Regions from separate parts of the Thalassospira sp. A40-3 genome, predicted to be linked through region 1. Evidence: riboswitches for the same ligand, from Rfam matches in the RefSeq annotation. Region 1 holds a riboswitch; the other holds the start of a gene.
What was found. A riboswitch is a leader RNA that binds a small molecule or an ion and turns the genes downstream of it on or off. The one in region 1 is predicted to bind glycine.

Region 1 (10,172 bases):
CCGCAAACATCGTCTTATGCCTGACCCTTTTCCCGAATTCTTTGCGGTATGTCATGAAACTCGGCAGCAATTTGTAAATAAACCGGCCTTTTGAACGGCACAATAAGGTCCGGCAGGGTTGCCAGATCGTTCCAGCGCCAACTGTCAAATTCCGGATCCGGGACATCAATATTGATGTGTTTGTCCTTGCCGGTAAAGCGCATGGCGAACCATTTCTGTTTCTGGCCGCGATACTTACCCTTGAAGGCCTTGCCGATCAGGTGTTCGGGCAGGTCATAGGTCAGCCAGTTAGGCGTTTCGGAAATGATTTCAGCCTTGTCGGTGCCGATTTCTTCCTTGAGTTCGCGCATGGCGGCTTCAATCGGCGTTTCGCCGTCATCAATGCCGCCTTGCGGCAGTTGCCAAGCGCCTTCAAACCCGAAACGGTTGCCCATCCAGACCAATCCGTCTGCGTTAAACAGGGCAATACCGACGCATGGCCGATAAGGAAGATCATCTGCCGTGACTTTGTCTGCGTTCGGGGTGTCGGACTTCTTTGCCATGACTGCTCCTGACTGACAGGGCCGGGGTACCGGCATCTGTCATTAGTTCTCGATTGTGTTGGCGGGTTCGTCGGGCTCCGCCAGATCGGCAGGTTCCGAAAGTGCTTCTTCCTGCTCTGCCTGTTCTGCCATGACCTCACGTTCGCGTTCCTCGGCTTCAAGGCGGGCGGCCTCTGCCTCGTCGGCAGATTGCGGCGTGACCTGCTGGCCTGATACGGCACTGACCGGGACCAGAACAACGCCCTGACGTTTCAGGCGGAAGGCCCAGTTGCGCAGTCGCTGGATCGTCACCGGATAGGATTGCGCAATCCCGACGGCTACGCCATTGCGTTTGGCGATCTCGACCAGTTCGGCCAGCCGCCTGTCGATGTGGCGGCGGCTTGGCGTGTCATCAATGATGACATTGCTGATCGCATTCGGTGTTCCGTCATTTGCTGCCAGTTGCGCGCCATAACTGGCGACACCGCTTCCGGTGCCTTCGACATACATAAGGCCAGTACGCGAAATGAATTCGATCACCGGGCGAATGGCACTATCTAGGCTACCAAATTTCGATCCCTGACGACTGACCAGGCCGGCATAGCCCGGGAAACGTGCCAGCAACCATTCCAGACGGACAAGGTTCTCTCCCTCTGACAGGGATGTCAAAAGTGCGCGCGGTCCGGGATCTGACAGCGGGAAGTCAGCAGGTTCCATCGGAAGTTCAAGGAAGACCTCGTGGCCCATGGCGCGTGCTTCGCGGGCAACTGTTTGCAGATCGCGGGCATAGGGCGAAATCGCCAGTGAAATGTTAAGCGGCAGATCATTGATGGCCGCGTCGGTGCGTTCTTCGTTCAGGCCAACACCGGTCAGCATAACCGCGACAACCGGGGTTCCTTCGGGCAGTTCGAACGGGCGTTTGTAGGCTTCAAACGGTGTGGTGCCATCATCGCCGATGCGCGGGATACGGCCAAAACTGCCTTCCTCGTCAAGACCGGGCAGCGGGGCCGGGCGTAAGGGATCGGGTTCGATCGGTTCGTCAAACGATCCTTCTTCCTCGATCAGGGCGGCGAGTTCTTCGGGTGTCGGGGCACCATCACCGGTGCCATCGGTTGCCCCCGGTGTTCCGATCAGGTCGGAAACGCCATCAAGGTTGCCGGCAATGTCTTCGGCCGACTGGCCTTGGCCATTTGCACCGTTGGCAGCCTCCATCGCGGCGCGATCGCGATCCTGAATGTCCTTAACACCGCGCGCGATTTCTTCTTGCAGTTCGCGTTCGGTGCCCGGAACCGTGATCGTGGCTTCCGGCCCGCCAGCATGAAACAGCCGCCAGCCGGTTTCCGGATCAAGTACCGGGATCATCGCGACCGCTGTTGCGCAAAACGGCGACAGGAACAGGGTAATGATCAGCAGTTTAGAAAGCCAGCTACGCCGGGATTTCGGCCGCTTTGGCATTCGTTTGAACTGGACTTCGATCGGCAGTTCATTAAAGGGCAAGTCATCGAGATTGACGTTGTCTTCACCGTCGTCGGCGTCAGTCATCCCGTCGCCAAGGTCGTCGGCCAAATCACTGACCATGTCCTCGTCGATGTAACCGTTCTTTTTCTTTCGGAACGGCAGGGAATTTAGGATTTTCCTGAACACGCGCAACTAGTCTCTCACGATGCCGGGTCCAACCTTACCCATTCGGACGCGGGCCAAACAGCGAAATACCCCGGATCATGTCAAGCGCACGCGACAGCTGATAATCATCAATCGCCAGCTGTTCGGCCTCGTCACGGCGGGAATTTGCATCCTGTTCCGCATCTGTGATGCCTTCGTCCTCGTTACGAAGGGCGCCACTAAGCGATGCTTCGGAGCGACGGGTATCCGCCTCGATGCTTTCGACACGTGCCTGCGGAACGATGATGTCCGGCACAATGCCGACTTCCTGAATGGACTTGCCTGACGGCGTGTAATACCGCGCCGTGGTCAGACGAAGTGCCACGTTTCCGGGCATCGGAAGGATGGTCTGGACCGACCCCTTGCCGAAGCTTCGCGTACCCATAATGACCGCACGGCGATGATCCTGAAGGGCGCCTGCGACAATTTCGGATGCCGAGGCAGAACCATCATTGATCAGAACCACAATCGGCAAACCTTCGCTGAGGTCACCGCTACGTGCATTGTAACGTTCGGTGTTTTCGGTATCACGCGGACGGGTCGATACGATTTCACCCTTATCAAGGAAGGCATCGGAAACCGAGATCGCCTGATCAAGCAAACCGCCCGGGTTGTTGCGCAGGTCGATCACCAGTCCCTTGATTTCCGGGCCGATTTCTTCGCGCATGTCAGCAATGGCGCGCTGCAGGCCGCTGGCGGTCTGTTCGTTGAATTTGGTGATACGGATATAGCCGATATCGTCTTTCGGTTCGGCGCGGACCGACTGGATCTTAATCACCGCACGGGTCAGGGTGACATCGAACGGTGCCTGTTCACCCTTGCGGATGATGGTCAGGACGATGTCGGTATTGACCTTGCCGCGCATCATCTCGACCGCATCATTCAGCGTCATGCCGCGAATGGCGGTGCCATCGATATGCGTAATGAAGTCGCCCGGCTGAAGGCCAGCCTTTTCGGCGGGTGTGTCATAGATCGGCGCGATGACTTTGACAAAGCCGTCTTCCATGGTGACTTCGATGCCAAGGCCACCGAATTCGCCGCGGGTATCAACCTGCATTTCCTCGAAATTATCCATATTCAGATATGAGGAATGCGGATCAAGCGATGTCAGCATGCCGTTAATGGCCGCTTCAATCAGTTTTTTGTCATCGACGTCTTCGACATATTTGCTTTTGACCTGTTCGAACACATCGCCAAACAGGTTGAGCAGCCGATAGGTCTCAGCCGAGGAGGTTGAAGATTGCGCCAAAACTGGCGACGCAAGGCCGATAGTCATGCCGGTCGCGAGTGCGAGTACTGCCAATCGTGAGGTTTTCATCCACTTACCTTGCCGTTTTTCGAGGCCAGCCATGGAAGCGGATTGATTGCTTCCCCGTTCTGGCGCATCTCCAGATATAGTTTTGGCGAAGTTTCACCCATAATACCAACAGGTTCGCCCGCCAATAGATATTGTCCTACCACACTGTCCAGCCGATCAAAACCGGCGATAAGGCTATGGTATCCTTCGCCGTGTTCGATAATCAAGAGCCGGCCATACCCGCGGAAGGGGCCGGCAAAGACAACTTTGCCGTCAAAAGGTGAGACAACCTGCGCATTTGCGCGTGTGCTGATCTCAATTCCCTTGGACCTGTTTACGGTCAAACCATCCGGGCCGCGTGATTTTTCACCAAAAAGTGTAACCACTTTACCACTGGCGGGCATGCGGAGGTTGCCCTGTGCCAGTGTGATCGAACTGCCAACAGCGAATTCTTCGTCACTTGTGTCAGTACCACCGGTATTCCCCGCATCAGATTTGCTTTCGGGCGGCGGTGGCGGTGTGTTTTTGGCAATTGTTGTCGCACCAAGCGTGTCTGCATCCGGTTCGGTACGTGTCGCAACACGAACTTCCGGGCGGGCGCGCGGGCGTGGCAGCCCTTCAGCACGATTTTCCAGATTGCGCAAAAGCTCGCCCAGCGATTTGGCTTCATCGGCAAGTGCACTTACCGCCTTGGCGGCTTCTTCGGCCTCGGCCTCTGTCTGGGCGCGCAGGCGGCGCTTTTCATCCAGAAGGGCGGCAAGGGATGCGCGTTCTTGTTGCAATTCCTGGGTGGCAGCGGCCAATTCGCTACGACGATTGCGAATATCTTCGCGCAGCGTGGCAATCTCGCCTAGTTCCTTGCGCAGATCGCGGGCGTGCTGTTCGACACCGGGCAGGGCGGCCTTAAGCAATACCGCCGAACGCAACGTATCCTGCGGCGATGTTGGCAGGGCAATGACCGCTTCGGGCGGGGTGGTCGACAGGCGCTGCAGGGCCATCAGGATGCGGGCATATTGCCCGGCCTTGTCTTCAAGGCTGGTGGCGGCGACCTTTTCACGTGCTTCAAGCGTTTCGAGCTGATCTTCCAGTTCGGTCAGCGTCGTTTCAAGGCGCTGGGTGCGTCTGGCGACAGATATCGCCTCGGACTGAAGGGCTTGTTCCTCGGTCCAGAGTTCCCGTGATTTGCGTGACAGGAACTCTTCCTGTTTTTGCTGTTCGGAAAGCTGGTTTTCAAGTTGATCAAGTTGCTGATCAACCTTTTGCAGCGATTGGGCAAAAGAAGGCGCAGCCCCGCCTGCAGCAAAAACCGCAAAAGCGATCAGCGCAGGCAGGGCGATCTCATAAGCTAACTTAGCTCGCAAGAAGCGCGTCATTCTGTTTCAGGCCCTTAAGCAAGGGTTTACCAGTCATTTCTGCCGGTTGCGGCACGCCAAGCAATTGCAGCAAGGTCGGTGCGACATCGGCCAAACGACCATCTTCCAATGTTACCCCTTCCGGACCGTTAACAAGGATGGTCGGAACGAGATTAAGTGTATGTGCCGTGTGCGGTTCGCCGGTTTCCGGATCGACCATCACTTCGCAGTTGCCGTGATCAGCGGTGACAAAGGCAACGCCACCGACCGACTTGATCGCGTCAATCACTTTGCCAAGGCAGGTATCAACCGCCTCTGCGGCCTTCATCGCGGCTTCAAGGATGCCGCTATGGCCGACCATGTCCGGGTTGGCAAAGTTCAGGATGATGGTGTCGTATTTTTCCGACTTGATGGCAGCGACCAGTTTTTCGGTCACTTCCGGTGCCGACATTTCCGGCTGCAGGTCATAGGTCGCGACTTTGGGGGAGGCGACCAGAATGCGGTCCTCGCCCTCGAATACCTGTTCTTCGCCGCCGTTAAAGAAGAACGAAACATGCGGGTATTTTTCGGTCTCGGCGATGCGAAGCTGCTTCATGCCGGCCTTGGATACCACTTCGCCAAAGATGTTTGGCAGGGTCTGCGGCGGATAGATCGCATCCATGTATTTGGCATGTTCGGACGAATATTCGACCATCCCGGCCTGAACGGCGAACTTGATCGGCGTGCCGCGATCAAAGCCGTCAAATTCCGGTGCGCAGAGGGCGGCAAGGATTTCACGTGCGCGGTCCGCCCGGAAATTAGTCATCAGAAGGCCGTCGCCGTCCTTGATGCCATCATAATCGCCAATCACGGTCGGCAGAACAAATTCATCGGTCGTACCGGCTTCATAGGCGTTGGCAATCGCGGCCTCCGCACTTTCTGCGCTGCGGCCATCGGCGTAATTCTTGCCCTGAACCATCGTGAAATAGGCCTGGCTTACGCGTTCCCAACGGTTGTCGCGGTCCATGGCGTAATAACGGCCGGTGACTGTGGCGATTTCAACATTGGCATCACCGATCAGGGCGCGGAATTTCTCAAGGAACTTGGCGGCACTTTTCGGTGCGGTATCACGGCCATCAAGATAGGCGTGAATTTTTACCGGCACACCGGCACCTGCAATGATCTTGGCCAGGGCCGCCATGTGGGCCTGATGGGAATGCACCCCGCCTTCGGACAGAAGACCCGCGATATGGCAAACGCCATTGGAATCGGAAAGTTTGGCGATGATCTTTTTGACGGTGTCGGTATTGGCGATGGTGCCGGTTTTGACGGCCTCGTCAATTTTGGGCAGTTCCTGCATGACCACACGGCCAGCACCGAGGTTCATGTGACCGACTTCCGAGTTGCCCATCTGACCTTCGGGCAGGCCAACATCCAGACCGCAGGCCTTAAGAAACCCGGTCGGATTGTTGGCGTAAAGGTCATCCCAGACAGGCGTGTTGGCAAGGGCGACAGCGTTGTCCTTGCTTTCTTCGCGATAACCCCAGCCGTCCAGAATGCACAGCACCACAGGGCGCGGGCGCTTTACGGAATTCGATACAGTCACGTTCATAAACCCCACAGATAAAGGAAAAGGCTGAATGTCCCGTAAATATGGTGACTTACGGGCTCTTTCGCCATCAATCCCGCCATGCGGACAGGGTGGGTCAGTCTTCGCGCACGACGGGTACATCAATTACCCGGGCAATTTAGCACGATTACCGTTGCTTAACAGCATCTGCCGCAGAAAATTTTGCAGATGCAAACCAGTTCTTTTGACAGTGTCTAAAGACGCAGATAGTGTTCAATCTGACGGTGAACCTCTGAGGTGGCAGAAATGTTATCTCGCACCGTGACGGGAGAGTTCGGATATCACGCGATTTGCATGATGTGCGGCGCCGAAGGAGCAATGCCTCATAAACACTCTCAGGCAGATGGACCGTCACGGAAGAGGCTCTGGAGAGAGAAACCAAAAAGCGCCTGGGAGAAAGCGCTGGTCAGGTTTCCACCGAAGGATGAACGCCCCAAGCCGATCTTGATCGGGCAGGGCGGATAATCTCAGGTCAAGGGACAGAGGGGGCAAAAACACCGGTTCGTAAACAGCGCGAAAACAAGCGCGTTATTGAGCCGTGAAGGAGGCCCTTGATGACAAATCCCGCGACCGATCCCTCTTCGGGATCGCAAAAGAAATCCCAACATGACGTCAACCTGTCGGTTGTTGACCTTTACACAATCGGTATCGGTCCTTCGAGTTCGCATACGGTTGGCCCGATGCGCGCGGGATATCGTTTCTGCCTTGAGCTTGAGGCGCGCAATCTTTTACAAAAGTCCGGCAGTGTCGTGGTTGATCTTTATGGATCGCTTGCCCTGACCGGCAAGGGGCACGCAACCGATACCGCGGTGATCATGGGCCTGAATGGAAAGCGCCCGCGCAATATCGATCCTGATGATATTGTGCCGACTGTGAAGGCGATTGATGAAACCAGCCAGTTGCAGCTTTACGGGCAGTATCCGGTTGCCTTTAACCGCGATACCAATCTGGTGTTTCATTTCACCGAAACCCTGCCGCAGCATCCCAATGGCATGCGCATTACCGCCTTTGACCGCGATGGCGTGAAAATCCATACCCAGGAATATTTCTCGGTCGGGGGTGGCTTTATCGTATCCAGTGACGATCACGGTGCGGAATATTCCGGCGATAACATCACCTTGCCATTTCCGTTTTCGTCCGCCGACGAACTGATGGAAATCTGCAAGCGCGAAGGGCGCTCCATCGCGGAAATCATGATGGAGAATGAACAAAGCTGGCGCAGCTCCGATGAAACCATCGCCTTTGTTGATCGCGTTCATGACGCGATGATGAGCTGCATTGACCGTGGCATCCGCACTGACGGTATCTTGCCCGGTGGCCTGAATGTCAAACGTCGGGCATCGAACCTTTACAAGGAACTGACCGAAAAGCCCGAAGCTGGCCTGCGTGATCCGCTGACGGTGATTGACTGGGTCAATCTTTATGCCCTTGCCGTGAACGAAGAAAATGCCGCAGGCGGTCGGGTTGTGACCGCACCGACCAACGGGGCCGCAGGCGTTATTCCCGCCGTTCTGCGTTATTACGAAAAGTTCGGTGCCAACGCCAATCAGCACAAAATTCGTGAATTCCTTTTAACTGCGGCGGCCATCGGGTCGATCTATAAAAAGCGCGCCTCAATCTCGGCGGCCGAAGTTGGCTGTCAGGGCGAGGTCGGGGTTGCCTGTTCAATGGCGGCTGGCGCGCTGTGTGCCGTGCTGGGCGGAACGCCCGAACAGGTCGAAAACGCCGCCGAGATCGGTATGGAACATAACCTTGGCCTGACCTGCGATCCGATTGGCGGTCTGGTGCAGGTGCCCTGCATCGAACGCAACACCATGGGTGCGGTCAAGGCGATCAATGCTGCACGTCTGGCATTGCGCGGTGACGGCCAGCATACCGTTTCGCTTGATAAGGTGATCGAGACCATGCGCCAGACGGGACTCGACATGCAAAGCAAGTACAAGGAAACCAGCCAGGGCGGTCTTGCGGTCAATGTCAACGTGGTGGAGTGCTGATCCCAACTCTTAAGAATAGGGCAGAAAACCGGGCTTTCTGGCATCTGCAATGTAAATTAGACGGTTTTCTGCTTTTGTTTCTTGCGACTTGCGGTTGGTGTTTTGCTATGATTTGCCGACTAAAAATAGGGGCAAAGACCCCAATATCGGTTGGACATAGACATGAGCAAAAAACTGTTCCGCATTTACATCGCGGTCAGTCTGGATGGCTTCATTGCGCGTGCTAATGGTGCGGTGGACTGGTTGGGGGAATATGACCCGGCCGAGTTCGGCTTTGACGACTTTCTGGACTCCGTCGGTACGCTGATCATCGGGCGAAACACCTTTGATCAGGTGATGGAATTTGGCGACTGGCCCTATGAGGCCCGCCGCACAATCGTTTTGACTTCCCGCGATCTGCCCAAAGATCGGCCTGCCAATACCGAGGCCTATGGCGGGAGTATCATCGAACTGGTCGATCAATTGCGCGACCGGCGGTCGGCGGATGGTGACATCTGGGTCGTCGGCGGGGGCAGTGTGGTGACACAGTTCCTGTTTGGCGGGTTTGCCGATCAGCTTGATATCTTTACGATCCCGGAAGTGCTGGGGTCCGGCATTTCATTGTTCGGGCGCGATGCCGGGGGGATCAAACCCCGTCTTCTGGCGTCCGAGCGCTACAATTCCGGTGTCGTGCGCAGCCAGTACGGTTTGGCCTAAACCCGAAAAAAAACCAAAGCCCGCATCTGGTGAACCGGATGCGGGCTTTGTCGTTCTATGCCGTTTTGCGCGGGGTGAGGGCTCAGATCTCTTCAAGTGCCTCAAGCGATTCCGGCAGGATCTGACCGCCATCGACCACGATCTGCTGGCCGGTGATATAGGCCGCTTCATCGGATGCAAAGAACAGGGCGGCATTGGCGATATCCTCGACACTGCCCAGACGTTTCAGCGGGATCGAGTTCGCCATCGAGCTCAGATAATCCTCACCAAGATCGGCCAGGCCCTCTGTCATGATATTGCCGGGCATGACGGCATTGATGGTCGTGTTATAGCGCGACAGTTCCATGGCTGCGGTTTTGATAAAGCCAAGCTGGCCGGCCTTTGAAGCGCCGTAATGTGACCAGCCCGGATAGCCCGTCACCGGCCCGGTAATCGAGGATGTAATCACCACGCGCCCCTTGCCGGATTTTTCGAAATTGGAGATGCAGGCCTTTACGCACAGGAAGCTGCTTTTAAGGTTGGTTGACATCACCTGATCCCAGTCATCAGCCGTCATATCGATCATCTTGATCTGCGGAAAGATACCGGCATTGGCACAAAGGATATCAATCCCGCCAAAGGTTTTGGCCGTGTATTCCGCCAGTGCAGAGACCTGATCAAAATCCGAAACATCACACAGGAACATGTCGGCGGTGCCGCCGGTAGCCTCGATTTCATCGACGGTGGTTGCCGCGTCCTTTTCGGTGCGGGCCGCGATCATGACCTTTGCCCCCTTGCTAGCAAATACCTTGGCGATGCCCTTGCCAATGCCCTTGGAGCCACCGGTGACGATGACGCTTTTGCCTGAAATCGAAGTCAGCATGGTTGATCCTTTCGTGAAGTCATGGGGTAATGCGCCTGCACCAGCTTTATTCTGCGCTGCGGATTGCCGGTTCCCTGATTGTGCGCTGCGTTATGTTTTCTTGATGATTGGTCGAAATATTCCGTGATGCAACAAAAAATGTTGCAAGTTACACATTTTGTGCCGCATTATTCACAAAA
Region 2 (10,172 bases), 1.1 Mb from region 1:
AGGCCAACGACGTCACCATGCTTTCGGACGGGGATCTGGCGTTTGTCGACGCAACCGGGCTTGGACTTGATCTGACCGGCCGCGGCCTTGGCAAGCGTGCCAACCGTTTCGCCATGATTGTCGAAGACGGCAAAGTCACCGACATTGCCATCGAAGAACCGGGCGCGTTTGAAGTTTCAAGTGCCGAAGCTGTTCTGAAAAAGCTTTAAAACCGGAAACTTTCCCGGAACAAGCGCTTAAAGCTCCGCAATCATTTGCGGAGCTTTTTGCTTTGAATGTAGGGAATATTATTGCCTGATCAGCGCGGAAGCAGAACCGGTATCGGGTCTTCCTTGCTGTCATAATCGCATTCAAAGGTCGGGTTGGTGTGCTTGGCAATGAAATGCACAACACCTTCCCGGAAACTGTCTTTGATCGGTGACCAGCTCATATAGACCCCGCCACGGGTGTCATATTCGCGAATATCCGGATCTCGCATCAGTTCAGAAAAACTGTGTCCAAGATCTTCTGTTGCACCAGCCACCAGCCAAGACGGCTTCAGGCCACCATGCCACAGCAAGTAAACGCCACCGACCCCATCCAGGCTAAGCTCTGAAATATCGTCGATCATGAACAGGCGGTAGTACTCCCCACGTGGGCTTTTTCGCCATTTTATATCTTGTGCCTTTGGCTGGCGAATAGCACCGAGAGACCAAAATCCCATATTAACCTCCAAGCACGCCAAAACGCGTGCAACCGTATGTCACACGCATCCCAACATAGCTTCTTATTCTTATAGGTAAGAACTTACCTTACATATGTAAACTTTTGATTGACAAAAGACTGGGCGAAAACGCCCGAGGCGCTCTTTGCCAAGAAGATATAGCTCACGCTACTACCTTAAATCACAGCACAAAACCAAGCATTTTTCGAATTATTCGAACAACTTGTCGATATCGTCCTGACTGATGCCTTCCCCTTCGAGCTGCGGACCATTCAGAAGATCTGCATCCTCGGGCCGTGATTCTTCCTCGACCTCAGGAACCGGCAGTTCGGCAAACGCATCTTCACCCCAGATCGAGATCATGTTGTGGACGCGCTCTTCAACGAACTCAAGCGTGCTGACCACCTTGTTGATGCGCTGGCCGGTAATGTCCTGGAAGTTACAGGCTTCAAAGATCTTGGTCACGATGAAGGCAATCTGTTCGACGTGATCGGCGACAAAATCGCTCGGCGCCGAGTTTTTAAGCGTCATCGTCAGATCGTCAATCTGCTCGGCGGATTCCAGAATGGTGTGGGTCGCCATTTCGGTATCTTTGACGATGGCATCAAGTTCCGAGGTCGCACTTACCAATCGGTCATCCTGTGCCTTTGGATGGCGCAGCGACGCAATCTGAACCTTGGCACGGTGGATGTGCTCGTTCATTTCCGCGATCTGGGTGCGGATCAGTTCCAGATCGTCACGATCGGGCTCTGCCGCACCCGGGCGATTGGAGTGACTTGGGTTACTTGAAACCGGTTCGGGCAATTCATCCATCGGCGCATCGTTTGATGCAAACGGGGCGGCGACATCACTGGCCGGAACACCACCGGCTGCCACCGCCTGACGCAGTTGTGAAACTTCACCACGCAGGGCTCTGATTTCATCAAGAACAGCCTGGGTAATACCGGATGTTTCCGGGGCACTCGTCGCTGCCGGCAAGGATGCCTGCATCGGTTCCCCTGCCCCCATGCCGCTTTCCAGCGTCGGGTCAAAAAAGGAGTCAGACCAATCCTCAACAACACCACCGGTGCGTTCTTTAAGACGACGTTCGGCAGTGAATACTTTTTGCACGCGACGAGACATAACTGACTTTAACCCTCCGGAACGGACATGCGTCCGATCACTAAATCCCCAAACGCACCTTTTTGACGGCGTTCATTACTATTACGGCAAGTATAAGGGTGCAGATTGCGACAAGTCCAATGGGTTTCAAGTCCAAGTCTTTGAAAAAGAACACCCCGGCCAAAAGACCGGGGTGCTCCAAAAGGTCAGGTTGCGTTGGTTATCAAGCTGTTTCAGGCTTCCAGCGCAAAACCGGCTTACGGGCAGCCGCCGTTTCATCAAGGCGTCTGCGCGGGGTCAGGTACGGTGCATTCTTGAAGAATTCTGCATCGCCCGACTCGGCCTTGGCCACAAGCGACAGAATCGCATCACAGAACTGATCGATCGATTCCTTGGTTTCGGTCTCGGTCGGTTCGATCAGCAACGCCCCATGAACCACCAGCGGGAAATACATCGTCATCGGGTGGAACCCTTCGTCGATGATTGCCTTGGCCAGATCCAGCGTCGAAACACCGGTATCTTTCAGGAAGCCGTCGTCAAACAGGGCTTCATGCATGCAATAGCCCGGGAAGGCCACACTGAGCTTGTCCTTAAGACGCGCCAGCAAATAGTTGGCATTCAGAACCGCATCACCCGATGCCTGACGCAGGCCATCTGCACCATGGCTTTTCATATAGGTCAGGGCACGAATGAACATCCCCATCTGACCATGGAAGCCCTTCAGACGGCCAAACGGCTTCATGCCGTCTTCTTCGTCTGCGGTTTCGACCAGATGGAAACCCTCACCCTTTTTCACGACATACGGGATCGGGGCAAACGGTGCCAGTGCCTCGGAAAAGACAACGGGTCCTGAACCCGGTCCACCGCCGCCATGCGGGGTCGAGAACGTCTTGTGCAGGTTGATATGCATGGCATCAATGCCAAGGTCTGCCGGGCGCACCCGACCGACAATGGCGTTGAAGTTCGCACCATCACAATAGAAGTAACCACCCGCTTCATGCACCAGATCGGCAATCTTGCGCACATCGCGTTCAAACAGACCGCAGGTGTTCGGGTTGGTCAGCATGATGCCAGCCACATCGTCGCCAAGCTTGGCTTCAAACGCCGCCAGATCAACCCGGCCATCTTCGGTCGCCGGGATCGAATCAACTGTAAAGCCACAGGCGGCTGCGGTTGCCGGGTTGGTCCCGTGGGCTGATTCCGGCACCAGAACACGACGACGGTTTTCACCGCGTGCATCAAGGGCCGCGCGAATGGCCATCATGCCGCAAAGCTCGCCCTGCGCACCCGCTGCCGGGGACATGGAAACCGCCGGCATGCCGGTCAGGACTAGAAGCCAATGCGCACACTGATCAATCAGTTCCAGCGCACCCTGAACGGTGCTTTCGGGCTGCATCGGATGCAGATCGGCAAGACCGGGCAGACGGGCGACTTTTTCGTTCAGGCGCGGGTTATGCTTCATCGTACACGAACCAAGCGGGAAGAAACCGGCATCAATGCCGTAGTTCTTTTGCGACAGGCGCGTGAAGTGACGCACGACTTGCGGCTCCGAAAGCCCCGGAAGACCAACGTCGCTATCACGGTCAAGACCGCCAAGGCGCGATTTGGTGCCCTTTGGTTCCGGCAAATCAACGCCGGTTCGGCCGGGCTGGCCCTGCTCGAAAATCAGCTGTTCTTCAAGAACAAGTCCACGGTTGCCGGTATGGGTTGTAAAGGTCATGCCAGCGCCTCCTTCAATGCGGACGCAAGGGCCGCGATATCCTCGTCCGTGTTGGTTTCGGTGACCGCAACCAACAGGTAGTTATCCAGATCCGAACGGTTCGGATACAGGCGCGACAGCGGCACACCGGCAAGGACGCCCTTGGCAACCAGTGCTTCAACCACTTCGGCGGCCGGCTTGGAAAGCTTCACGGTGAATTCGTTAAAGAAGCTGTCATTGACCACAGATGCGCCTTCAACGGCGTCAATCGCATCGGCTGCCTTGCAGGCATTTTCATGGTTCAAAGTCGCCAGACGGCGATAACCATCTTCACCCAGCAGGCTCATATGCACCGTAAAGGCCAACGAACACAGGCCCGAGTTGGTGCAGATGTTCGAGGTCGCCTTTTCACGGCGGATATGCTGTTCGCGGGTCGACAGCGTCAGAACAAAGCCACGTTTGCCGTCCTGATCGACCGTTTCACCACACAGGCGGCCCGGCATCTGACGCACGAGCTTTTGCGTGGTGGCAAACAGGCCAACATACGGCCCACCATAATTCAGCGCATTACCGATCGACTGGCCTTCGCCGCAAACGATGTCTGCGCCAAAGCTGCCCGGTGATTTCACTGCACCAAACACCACCGCCTCGGTAAAGACCACCACCAGAAGCGCACCCTTGGCATGGCAAAGATCGGCCAACTGGGTGTGATCCTGAATGCGGCCAAAGACGTCCGGGTACTGCACCACAACGCAAGCCGTCTGATCATCAATCAGATCGTTGAGTTCTTCGGCAGTTGCCTGATGTTCCGGATGCCCATCACGTCCGGCAACTTCGGTGTCGCTATACTGGCAATAGGTTTCGGTCACTTCGCGGTAATGCGGATGCAAACCACCCGAAAGAACTGCCTTCTTGCGACGGGTCGCACGGCAGGCCATCAGCACCGCTTCGGCACAGGATGTCGCACCATCCCACATCGACGCGTTGGCAACATCCATCCCGGTGATCGAGGCAACCTGGGTCTGGAATTCAAACAGGTATTGCAACGTGCCTTGCGCGATTTCCGGCTGATACGGGGTATAGGCGGTCAGAAACTCACCGCGCTGGATCACGTAATCAACCGTCGCCGGAACATGGTGGCGATAGGCACCGGCACCCAGGAAACTGGGCACGCTTGATGCGCCCATGTTTTTGGCGGCCAAGGCCATCATATCGCGTTCGACCTGCATTTCGCCAAGGTGGGATGGCAAATCAACAGGTGCATCAAGCAACGCGCCGTCCGGCACATCACAGTAAAGTTCATCAACCGATGATGCCCCGATGGTATCAAGCATCGCAGCACGATCAGCGCGTGTCAGTGGGAGATAACGCATGTTTTAAAGGCCTTCGACGAAGTCTTTGTAGGCAGCTTCATCCATCAGCTCATCAAGCTGGGATTCATCGGTCAGTGTCATTCTAAAGAACCAGCCATCCGATTCCGGGGCTTCATTGACCAGTGCAGGATTGTCATCGAGCTCTTCGTTAACCTCGACAATTTCACCATCGAGCGGGGCGTAAACGTCGCTGGCGGCCTTGACCGATTCAACAACTGCGGCGTCGCCATCCTTGGTCAGTTTCTTGCCAACTTCCGGCAGCTCGACATAGACGATATCGCCCAGCGACTGCTGCGCGTAATCGGTAATGCCAACGGTTGCCACACCGTCTTCAAGCTCGATCCATTCATGTTCCTGCGAAAATTTCTTAGTCATCTTCCATTGTCCCTGTTGATCAATTCAGTGCCAATGCAGCGTAGCGCCGCTCTCTCTATGATAAATTCTGGTTCTCAACCGCGGAAATAACGATGCGGCGCGAACGGAAGTTCGACCACCTCGGCCGGGCGCGCCTTGCCACGCACCATAAGATCGACCTTGGTACCCGGTTCGGCAAATTCAATTGCGACATACCCCATGGCAATCGGGCCATCGACGGTCGGGCCAAACCCGCCCGATGTAATCTCGCCGATTTCTTCGCCATCCGCGTTCAAAATCTGGGTGTGTTCGCGTGCAGGTGCCTTGCCTTCGGGCTTGATGCCGACACGTTTGCGATCCGCACCGTGTTCAAGCTGATCAAGGATCACATCCGCGCCCTTGAAACCACCCTCGGCCCGGCGACGTTTATTAATGATCCAGTTCAGATCCCCTTCAACCGGGGTCGTGGTGGTATCAATGTCGTTACCATACAGGCAAAGACCTGCTTCGAGGCGCAGTGAATCACGTGCACCAAGGCCAATCGCCTCGACCTCTTCCTCGGCCAACAGCTTGCGTGCAAGCGCCTCGGCATCGGCGTTGGGTACAGATATCTCAAAGCCGTCTTCGCCAGTGTAACCCGAACGGGTGACAAAGCACGGACTGCCAGCGATGTCGACTTCGGCAAAGCTCATGAATTTCAGATCGGCAACCGATGGTGCAAAGCGTGCCAGAACCTTGGCCGCGTCCGGGCCCTGAAGCGCCAGAAGCGCGCGGTCATCGATTTCTTCAAGCGATACACCATCGCCAAGGTTGGCACGCATGTGAACGATATCATCGTCCTTGCAGGCCGCATTGATCACCAGAAACAGGCTGTCACCCGCATTGGTAATCATCAGATCATCAAGGATCGTGCCGTCGTCCTGGGTAAACGCGGAATAGCGGGTGCGACCGGGTTTGAGGATGGCGATATCACCGGGCACAAGCTTTTCAAGCTCCGCCACGCGGTTCTCGCCGGTCAAACGCACCTGCCCCATATGGGACACATCAAACAGGCCTGCCTTCGCACGGGTATGAAGATGTTCGCCCTTCACACCAAGCGGATATTGCACAGGCATGGCATAGCCAGCGAACGGCACCATTTTGGCACCGAGTTCCACATGCAAATCATAAAGGGCAGTTTTTAGAAGTTCGGATTCTTGATCCGCCATCAGGTTCTCCAGGACAATCGTTGCGAAATATAGCCGACCAGTGGCCAACCACATTCCCCCTCTGTCTTTGGAGCCTGAAAGAATCACATCCGGGGTAGGAAGCCGGTCTGCTTACATCTTCGGCGAGGTGTTCCTGATCAGAAATTCAGGTCACCTGCTTTCCAGAGTCCCATCTCCACGCGGTCCTGTTGCCTGAGAGTTTCCGGGGTGGTTGCTCCTTCGGCGTCCGCTCATCCGATAAGGACTGCGGCCTCTCCCACGTGCATCATTTGGGTATGTTTCTGTTATACGGGTTTCCGCGCAAACCGACCAGCCCCTATTTTTCGGGCACGATCGGCCTGCCGCGTCTCAGATGACCAAACCCGAATAAAATCAATCGGTTCCGAAGCGGCGATTATACTCAAGTTGGTCCGCGCTCAGCTGGAAACCAAGATAGATTTCGTAATCCGGACCGGTCCAGACATCGTCCAGCGGCACCGACAGGGTCACCTGTTCGTCCCGGATGCGTGCCATGTTCAGATTGTCGGCAAACGCCATATTAACGTCAAACACCGACTTCTGAATGAAGGTGCCGTTCGGGTCGCGCAGGGCGACGAAATATTTAAATTGAACGTTGCGGTTCTGGGCTGCCGGTCCAAGCTCGGCGGTAATGATCGGGCTGATGATGACATCAAGTTCCTTGTCATCAAGGTCATAGCCGCAATCACCGAGGTATCCGGTAAATTCGGCTTCGACGATCACATCGGTCAGGTCACGGCCAGCACCACTGAACTGGACAAGTTTTGCCGTATCCTTTGGCAGATAGGCCGCCGGACAAACCGGGACCGGCTGTTCTTCGAACGGGTTGCCACCGCCGCATGCGCTTAGCAATCCACCAAGCGAGACCATACCCAATGCATAAACGCGCCGAAGTCCGTTACCGATTGTCATCCAAGCCTCTATCAAACCAAATGTTTTCGGGCCGCATCGCGACGACCGGCCCGCGCGCAGTCTATTCTGTCGCGGATGTCGGCACAACCCGCTTCAAAGGCCTTGGGCCGTGTAAAACGTCAAAAATTCGGCCAACCCGCACCGACCATTTACCCCAGAGTCATTGCACCGCATGATCAGGCAGGTTATGTAACGTGAATGTTTGAAAAATGCGTCGGCAACGCCCGCACGCAATTGGGAAAGCCGGACCTGTATCATGTCTGACAAAGCCAGCCTTCGGATCGTTCTTGCCAATCCGCGCGGTTTCTGCGCGGGGGTTGATCGCGCCATCGAGATCGTCGAAAAGGCACTCGAAAAATATGGCGCACCGGTCTATGTCCGCCACGAAATCGTGCATAACAAATTCGTGGTCAATCGCCTGCGCGATATGGGTGCCGTTTTCGTTGACGAACTTGATGCCGTTCCCGATGGCGTGCCGGTGATCTTTTCGGCCCATGGTGTCCCGAAATCCGTGCCCGAGGCGGCCGAAACCCGCAAACTTGAATATCTTGATGCGACCTGCCCGCTGGTCTCCAAAGTCCATCGCGGGGCGGAACGCCATCACGCCGATGGCAAACATATTCTTCTGATTGGTCACGCTGGTCATCCCGAAGTCATCGGCACGATGGGCCAGTTGCCGCCCGGCAGCATGACCCTGGTCGAGACCGAGGAAGACGCCGAAACCATCGAAATCAGCGATCCGGAAAATCTGGCCTTCGTGACCCAGACGACCTTGTCACTTGATGACACCGCCAAGATCATTGAAATCCTGCAACGGCGTTTCCCGTCAATCGCGGTGCCGAAAAAGGAAGATATCTGCTACGCCACGACCAACCGCCAGCATGCGGTCAAACTGATCGCGGAAAAGGCCGATGCCATTCTGGTCCTTGGCGCGCCGAACTCTTCGAACTCCAACCGCCTGGTCGAAGTCGCCAAGCGCGAAGGCTGCACACGGTCGGTTCTGGTCGAACGGGCAAAGGATATCGACTGGTCCAAGCTTGACGGTATTTCAAGCCTTGGCATCACGGCCGGCGCATCCGCGCCCGAAATCCTGGTCGAGGAAGTCATTGATGCCTGCCGCGAACGCTTTGACGTGACGGTCGAAACAATCACGCTGACCAACGAGAATGTCACCTTCAAACTGCCGCGTCAGCTTGCCAGCTAGGTCTGCGGACATGCTTATTTTCAGCTCAGGACGACGATAGAACTCATGGCCGTCTATACCGACGTTTCAGACGAAGATATTTCCCGCTTTGTGGCCGAATACGATATCGGTGACGTGGTGTCGTTCAAGGGGATCGCAGAAGGCGTCGAAAACACCAATTTCCTGCTTCAGACGACCAAGGCTCCTTATATCCTGACCCTGTATGAGAAGCGGGTAAATCCCGATGATTTGCCCTTCTATCTTGGCCTGATGGATCACTTGTCGGCCAAGGGACTGAATTGCCCGACCCCGATCCACGGCAAGGACGGTGTTGCCCTGCGACGCCTTTGTGGTCGCCCGGCTGCCATCACGTCTTTCCTGCAGGGCATGTCGCCCAGGCGCATTCAACCCCATCACTGTGCCGGGGTTGGCGCCGCACTGGCAGAGTTGCACTCAGCCGGTCAGGACTTCGAAATGCATCTGCCAAATGCGCTGAGCATCAAGGGATGGCGTTCGCTTTTTGACAGCTGCGCTGAACATGCCGACGATGTCGAACCCGGCCTTGGCAAGATGATTGGCGAAGAGCTCGCATTTCTTGAAGAAAACTGGCCGCACGCCCTTCCAAAAGGGGTCATTCATGCGGACCTGTTCCCCGATAACGTCTTCTTCTTTCCAAACAAGGAAGCCGTTTCCGGGCTGATTGACTTCTATTTCGCGTGCAATGACCTGTTTTGCTACGACGTTGCCATCTGCATGAATGCCTGGTGCTTTGAACCAGACAACAGCTTCAATGTAACCAAGGCCAAAAACCTTCTGTCGCATTACAGCAAGGTCCGTCCGCTTTCGGACGTCGAAAAGGCCGCCCTGCCCATTCTGGCGCGCGGCGCAAGTCTTCGGTTCCTTCTGACACGGCTGTATGACTGGGTGAATACACCCAAGGATGCGCTGGTCACCCCGAAGAACCCGCGCGAATACATCAACAAATTGCGGTTCCACCAACGTGTGGAAAACGCAACAGCCTATGGCCTGGATTAGGCACAAAGGCGGGGAACACGACAATATGACTTCAAGTAACGGTGACGATAACCGCGTCGAGATTTACACGGACGGCGCGTGCAGCGGCAATCCCGGCCCCGGTGGCTGGGGCGCTATTTTGCGCTTCAAGGGTGTCGAAAAGGAAATGTCGGGCGGCGATCCGGAAACCACCAACAATCGTATGGAAATGATGGCGGCCATCAGTGCGCTGGAAGCCCTGAAACGTCCCTGTGTCATCGATATCTACACCGACAGCAGCTATGTCCGCGACGGCATTACCAAATGGATTTTCGGCTGGCAGAAACGTGGCTGGAAAACCGCCGATAAAAAGCCGGTCAAGAATGTGGAACTATGGCAACGTTTGCTCCAAGCCCTTGAACCGCATAAGGTCGAGTGGCACTGGGTCAAGGGTCATGCCGGTCACCCGGAAAACGAAAGATGCGACGAATTGGCCCGCCAAGCCGTGCCCCGATAACGAATTTTTCGCGGTTATCGGGAAAACCGCTTGAAGCTGAGGGACTTCGCTACAAGATAAATAGCTTTGCTGGCTTGTGTCAGATAATTGAATGTTTAACGAAATCAAACT

Region 2: another riboswitch for glycine. It lies ahead of gcvT (glycine cleavage system aminomethyltransferase GcvT); the one in region 1 lies ahead of IT893_RS01705 (L-serine ammonia-lyase).

The regions. Positions count from the first base shown of each region.
Region 1 is NZ_CP065428.1:371,119-381,290, forward strand. Features, by position in the region: gene IT893_RS01680 (RNA pyrophosphohydrolase) at 15-542, opposite strand; gene IT893_RS01685 (divergent polysaccharide deacetylase family protein) at 585-2,165, opposite strand; gene IT893_RS01690 (S41 family peptidase) at 2,200-3,501, opposite strand; gene IT893_RS01695 (murein hydrolase activator EnvC) at 3,498-4,841, opposite strand; gene gpmI (2,3-bisphosphoglycerate-independent phosphoglycerate mutase) at 4,831-6,423, opposite strand; glycine riboswitch at 6,697-6,802, shown strand; glycine riboswitch at 6,805-6,926, shown strand; gene IT893_RS01705 (L-serine ammonia-lyase) at 6,996-8,435, shown strand; gene IT893_RS01710 (dihydrofolate reductase family protein) at 8,598-9,131, shown strand; gene fabG (3-oxoacyl-ACP reductase FabG) at 9,214-9,993, opposite strand.
Region 2 is NZ_CP065428.1:3,599,609-3,609,780, forward strand. Features, by position in the region: gene IT893_RS16535 (peroxiredoxin) at 1-209, shown strand, start outside; gene IT893_RS16540 (hypothetical protein) at 299-703, opposite strand; gene IT893_RS16545 (protein phosphatase CheZ) at 914-1,825, opposite strand; gene gcvPB (aminomethyl-transferring glycine dehydrogenase subunit GcvPB) at 2,028-3,524, opposite strand; gene gcvPA (aminomethyl-transferring glycine dehydrogenase subunit GcvPA) at 3,521-4,876, opposite strand; gene gcvH (glycine cleavage system protein GcvH) at 4,880-5,251, opposite strand; gene gcvT (glycine cleavage system aminomethyltransferase GcvT) at 5,326-6,438, opposite strand; glycine riboswitch at 6,609-6,707, opposite strand; gene IT893_RS16570 (hypothetical protein) at 6,811-7,368, opposite strand; gene ispH (4-hydroxy-3-methylbut-2-enyl diphosphate reductase) at 7,625-8,572, shown strand; gene IT893_RS16580 (homoserine kinase) at 8,618-9,586, shown strand; gene rnhA (ribonuclease HI) at 9,612-10,061, shown strand.